DNA from 2 places in the Anaerostipes sp. PC18 genome. Region 1 is predicted to be linked to the other one. Evidence: riboswitches for the same ligand, from Rfam matches in the RefSeq annotation. Region 1 holds a riboswitch; the other holds the start of a gene.

Region 1 (3,212 bases):
AAAAGTCCAGAATAGGTTCTTTTTTTTCGTATAATTCATTCAGGTCAGCCCCTTCATACGGTCCGAAATTGGCCTCTTTCAGGCGTTCGTCTTCGATCAGCGGAATATCTCTTCCTGCAAGTACGATCTCCCCCGTTTCCCTGGCCCTGCTGAGCGGACTCGTATAGGCTGCGTCGAATCTGAAATCTTTCAGAGCCTTACTCGTGAGCCTGGCCGCCTCTCTGCCGGCCTCATTCAGATCAATGTCCGACTGTCCCTGAATCCTGCGTATTTTATTCCATGAAGTTTCTCCATGCCTCATCATGTATAATTTCAATAAGATTCCTCCTCACCTTAATTTTAATATTATATCCGTCAAAAACTATTTTAACGTATTTACCGGCTTTGCACCATAGCCTTTTCAGGACTTTTACAGCCTTACGCTGTGAGAATCATCTTCAGACATATATAGATTACAATAAATTCTTAAAAAACTATGGCATTTTTATCTTATTTTGCTATACTAAGTGTATGAAATGTTACCTATCCTAAAATGATATGGAATAAATCAAGAGAGGACAACTTATGAAGATTGAAATTGGAGACAAGATCACCCTGTCAGAAGAAGTTACTGACGAACTGACTGCCGCCCGCTGGGGGAGCGGAAGTCTTCCTGTGTATGCCACACCTGCCATGACACTCCTGGTAGAAAGGGCTGCCGTAAAATTATTAGAGGGAAAGCTGGATGAGGGCATGACCACAGTCGGCACCAATTTAAACATTTCCCATGTATCTGCCACTCCCGTAGGCTGCAAAGTGACCTGCCAGTGTCATCTGACAGAGATCAACCGCAGGAAATTAGAGTTTCAGGTGGAAATTATGGACAATAAAGGCCGAATCGGTATCGGCACACACGAGCGCTATATCGTAGCCGCCGATTCATTTTTAGATAATGCAAAACAAAAATTAAATTAAACATTCATCAAAAAACGTCAATCCTTAATTTCGGATTGACGTTTTATTATATTCTGTGATAGTTGTCTTAAATCTTAATGTTTTCCTTTCAAGATCGGGGATATCCTCTTATATACCAAAAATGTGATTACAACGCTGAACATTCCTTTTACGAAGGTAAATGGCATGTTAAACCAAATTAATGCATCCCATAAGTTCCTGACATTGTGGTTGATCGCCTGGTAAGCTCCGATGATCGCTTCCATCGGCATGAAGTTTTCATAGACCGGATAGACGATAAAGTAGTTGGAAAACACACTCACGACTGCCATTATAACGGCTCCTGTCAGGGCACCGATCAATGCTCCCTTCTGTGATTTATTTCTCTTATAGATCAAACCTGCCGGAAGTACAAAGCAGACTCCCAGGATGAAGTTGGAAATCTCGCCTACTCCGCCGGACGTGGTGTGCAGAAGATTTACGATATTTTTAATAAAGCACACTGCGATGCCGGATACCGGCCCCATGGAAAACGCGGCGATCAGAGCGGGAAGTTCGGAAAAGTCCATCTTAATGAATCCCGGCATGATAAACGGTACGCTGAATTCAAAAAACATCAGGATTGTGGCCAGCGCTCCAAGCATGGCGGTCACTGTGATCTTTCTTACATTTACTTTACTCACTGCTGCTGTTTCATTCATCATTTTCTTTCTCCTCCATTTAACAATTCTTTTATTCTGAGGGGGCTGTCTGATCCAATCCCGCAAAATAAAAAATGCCCATGTCACCAAAGACAGGGCTGTGCTGAACGATACAAAAATACCGTCCATGGTTACTTCTTTCATCCAGACTATACTGTTGGTTTGAGATTCACACTCAATCGGCCTTTCGGTTCGCGGACTTGCCTTCTAAATAAAGAAGAATCACCGCCAGTCGAGAATTGACGCTTTTAAACGCCTCACTCTGCCCTGAAGTTGGAGAATTATTATTCTCTACTTCGATATGCAATTTTATACTACGTTTATTATAGACAAATTTTTCCCGTTTGTAAAGTCATCTTCAGAATTTTTTCGGGTACACATCGTTTTGTCTTTCCTTCTTTACAGCACTGTGGACATTTGGTAAACTTATAACAATCGGCTTAATGGGCCGTCTACATACAGATTGAGATATAAAGGAGAGGTAAGATTATGGGTATGCATAGAATCAATAAAATGCCGTCTTCTGAGGAACTTCAGCAGGAATTTCCTTTGAGCAAAGAGGCAAAACAGATAAAAATGGCGAGAGATGAAGAGATCAAAAAGGTCTTTACAGGGGAGTCCGAAAAGTTTATCGTGATCATCGGTCCCTGCTCTGCCGACAATGAGACAGCGGTGATGGACTATCTGGGACGACTGGCCGGCGTTCAGAAAAAAGTTTCCGACAAACTTCTGATGATCCCCAGGATCTATACAAATAAACCGAGAACAAACGGCGCCGGATACAAGGGAATGGTTCACCAGCCGGATCCAGAGAAAGCTCCGGATATGGCAGCAGGTCTCCGTTCCGTGAGAAAACTCCACATCGACGCTCTGGAAGCATTCCACATGCCTGCGGCTGATGAGATGCTTTATCCCGGAAACTGGCCTTATATGGAAGATATTTTATCCTACGTAGCCGTAGGTGCCCGTTCCGTAGAAAATCAGCAGCATCGTCTAACTGTCAGCGGGTTCGACATTCCCGCAGGGATGAAAAACCCAACCGGAGGCGATCTCACCGTAATGATGAATTCTATCGTGGCCGGACAGAGTTCCCACAATTTCATTGCCAACGGCTATGAAGTAAATACAGACGGAAATCCTCTGACCCATGCGATCCTCCGCGGCTCTGTCAACAAGCACGGCAACAATGTGCCGAATTACCACTATGAAGATCTGGCAAGAGTTGCTTATATGTATGAAAAATTCGGCCTTGCGAACCCGGCTGTCATCGTGGATGCCAACCACTCTAACTCCGGAAAGCAGTGGGATCAGCAGCCAAGGATTGTCCAGGAAGTTCTCCACAGCCGAAGCTTCCTCCCCGAGATCAATTCTCTCGTTAAAGGCATCATGATCGAAAGCTACATTGAAGACGGCAGCCAGCCGATCGGAAACGGCGTGTACGGCCAATCCATCACAGACCCCTGCCTTGGATGGGAAAAGACCGAGGAATTACTTTATAAGATGGCTGAACATGTTTAAAATTCCCGGATTGACATAGCTCTCTAAAAAGCAGCCCAGCACCAGCAGTATCAGTTCCAG
Region 2 (3,212 bases), 110 kb from region 1:
TCTTTCCTCCTAAAATCCTGCTTTCATTAACATTTCCTCTGTAATGGCACTGGTTTTTTCATCATGCCCCAAATTCATCAGTTTCTCCACATATTTTCCGATCATATCATTTTCCAGATTCACCAGATCTCCAGTTTTTTTTGCTCCCAGTACCGTTTCCTTTAAGGTGTGGGGAATGACCGAAACCTGAAACCATTGGTCCCCGGTCTTTGCAATGGTCAGACTGATGCCGTCCAGGGCGATGGAACCTTTGCTGACACAGTACCGCATGATCTCTGACGGTGCCGCCACCGTAAACCAAACTGCATTGGCATCCTGTTCCACTGATGTGACCGTTCCGGTTCCATCCACATGGCCGGCAACCATATGTCCGCCAAAACGTCCTCCTGCTTTCATGGCCCGCTCTAAATTGACCGGATCTCCAGGCTTCAAGCTTTTCAGACTGCTCTTTTCAAAGGTCTCGTTCATCACATCCGCCAGAAACCCCTGTCCGTCAAATGTGACCGCGGTAAGGCATACACCGTTGACTGCAATACTGTCTCCTGTATGGATATCTTTCAGGACTTTGGATGCCCCGATCCTGACGGCTGAGGACTGCCCTCCTTTTTTTACTGACAGAACGGTGCCTATTTCTTCAATGATTCCTGTAAACACATTCTCACCTCGCTTCATATTCTAACAGCAGATCTTCGCCGAGCCTGGTAATCTCCGGGCCCTTTAAAAGTATCGCATCGCTGATTTTATCTATCCCTTTTCCTTCCACTGGTGACCTTGCCTGTCTTCCCCCGAAAAGCTTCGGTGCCACAAAAGCATACACTTTGTTTACCGATTTGGTCTGAATAACTGAATCGTTAATATCAGCTCCCCCCTCCACAAGGATACTATCGATCTTTTCTTTCCTCAGTGTCCTCAGAAGTTCCAGCAGATCCGTCTTTCCATCCTTCTCCGGACATATCAGCACCCGGCATCCCAAAGCCTCAAGCCTCTGCGCCTTTTCGTTTCTTTCACATGCCGCAATGATGGTCGGAATTACTTTGGCACTCTGAACAATTTTCGAACTTAAAGGGAGCCTGAGTCTGCTGTCGCAGATCACACGTGTCGGGTTGTTCCCGCCTATGATCCGGGCATTGAGCATCGGATCATCACTTAAGACCGTATCGATTCCCACGAGAATCGCTGCATACCGGTGTCTGAGAAACTGTACATGTTCCCTTGCCTCCCTTCCGGTAATCCATTTGGACTCTCCTGTCTTCACTGCAATTTTCCCATCCAGTGTCATTGCATATTTCAATGCTACATAAGGCGTATCGTGGGCAATGTAGTGGAAAAAGATTTCATTGATCTCTCTGCATTCCGCATCAAGTACTCCTGTTTCTGCCTCAATGCCATGCTCTCTTAAAATATCAATACCCTTACCGGAAACTTTTGGATTCGGATCAATATTTCCAACATAGACTTTCCTGATTCCACTTTTTATGACGGCCTCTGTACAAGGCGGTGTCTTTCCAAAATGGCAGCATGGCTCCAGGGTCACATAAAGTTCCGCACCTTTTGGGTCTTCCGTACAGTTCTTTAACGCATTCCTTTCTGCGTGCAGACCTCCGTATGTCTCATGGAATCCCTCTCCGATTATCCGCCCATCCTTTACGATGACAGCCCCCACCAACGGGTTTGGATTGGTATATCCTGTTCCTTTCCCGGCCAGTTCAATGGCCCTTCTCATATAAAGTTCCTGCAACTGGACAAACCTCCTTTCTCATGTGTGCAGCATCGCGGAACGCTTTGTATTTCATAGGAAAAACTCTCGCGTATAAGCGTGATAAGGTATTTCGCAAGAAATAAAAAAGCCCCAAAATCCTACAATACAGGACTTCAGGGCTTTCTTAAGCTAAAGTTCACTCATAGATAAACTGTCTAAACAAACAGCTAATATGAAAACAAAAAACTGAGATTTATAACAGCACGCCAAATACACCAAATGCATCTGACCTACGCTGTGCGTAAATCCCAGAGTTCTTTTATCACTATCTTCTTTCATCCAGACTATACCTGTCTGGCTTCGGAGTTTCACCGAATCATGCCTTGCGGCTCGTGGGCTGTACCACCGGTAGGAATTTCACCCTGCCCTGAAGATCCTATTCAATTTTTATACATTCCATTATAACCTATCATAAATCCTTGTCAAGACTTAAAAGAATGATATTCAGGCTATTTCATAATTTTTTCTTTCTTCTGTCAATTTGTATATTACTGTAAAACACTGAATTTTTCAAGTGGATTCGGTAAATAAAATCTTTGAAGAATATTCTAAATGGATGCCATTATGATCATTGTGAACACTGATTTTATTACGGAAAAAAATTAGAAACGATTGGATTGGTGAAAGGTAGTACGATCCATTCCAAAAACTTTGGAAAAGATAACGGACAGGGATTTAAGTCTCTTGTTGGTGGGGAGTTGAAATCTTATACAAAAATGATGAACGAAGCCAGAGATCTGGCAACGGAGCGTATGGTTGAAGAAGCCGAAGAACTTGGGGCTGACGCTGTAATCAATGTAAGATATTCCCCTTCTGCTGTTATGCAGGGAGCTGCTGAAATTATTGTTTATGGAACTGCTGTAAAATTCCTGTAAGATTCAAATAAACTACAAAAAGTCTATAGAGTATTCGACTTTTGAATAATTCTATAGACTTTCTGAGACTATGAAAAAAGTCTGTAAATAAGATTCTTCTATGATAATGAAGGGCGAAAGTCTTGAAAAACAGGCTTTTCGCCCTTACTTTATATATAACAGTTACAAAAAAAACATGTCAACAGCAGGCGGTAAATCCGCCCGTTTTAGGCCGTCTTTGAATTACTCTGGAAGTCGTCCCTCGTACATGATGCTTAACTCCCCATATACCTGTGCCCAGTTGCGCATCGTTACCGTCCATTTCTTTGTAGCCTCAAATGTCGCTAAATACAGCGCTTTCAACAGCGCCGTATCACTTGGGAATACGCTTCTCTGGCGGTTCAGCTTCCGATAGGTGGAATTCAGTGATTCTATGGCATTGGTTGTGTATATCACCTTCCTGACGGTTGCTGAAAACTTGAAGATGGGAGAAACAGCATCCCAGTTGTCCTTCCAGCGTTTCATCGAATTCGGATATTTGGGTGTCCATTTCTCTGTCACACGTTCAAGGGCTGCAAGGGCCTTCTTTTCATCCGATG

The links. A riboswitch is a leader RNA that binds a small molecule or an ion and turns the genes downstream of it on or off. The one in region 1 is predicted to bind FMN.
Region 2: linked by a shared signal. The riboswitch ahead of ribD (bifunctional diaminohydroxyphosphoribosylaminopyrimidine deaminase/5-amino-6-(5-phosphoribosylamino)uracil reductase RibD) and the one ahead of P8F77_RS04860 (ECF transporter S component) in region 1 are both predicted to bind FMN.

What each region holds. Positions count from the first base shown of each region.
Region 1 is NZ_CP121164.1:874,034-877,245, reverse strand. It holds gene P8F77_RS04870 (histidine phosphatase family protein) at 1-316, opposite strand, end outside; gene P8F77_RS04865 (thioesterase family protein) at 565-954, shown strand; gene P8F77_RS04860 (ECF transporter S component) at 1,029-1,637, opposite strand; FMN riboswitch at 1,763-1,913, opposite strand; gene P8F77_RS04855 (3-deoxy-7-phosphoheptulonate synthase) at 2,124-3,152, shown strand; gene P8F77_RS04850 (hypothetical protein) at 3,123-3,212, opposite strand, start outside.
Region 2 is NZ_CP121164.1:767,846-771,057, reverse strand. It holds gene ribE (riboflavin synthase) at 10-654, opposite strand; gene ribD (bifunctional diaminohydroxyphosphoribosylaminopyrimidine deaminase/5-amino-6-(5-phosphoribosylamino)uracil reductase RibD) at 659-1,723, opposite strand; FMN riboswitch at 2,023-2,138, opposite strand; partial or broken gene P8F77_RS04195 (YbjQ family protein) at 2,324-2,634, shown strand; partial or broken gene P8F77_RS04190 (IS256 family transposase) at 2,857-3,212, opposite strand, start outside.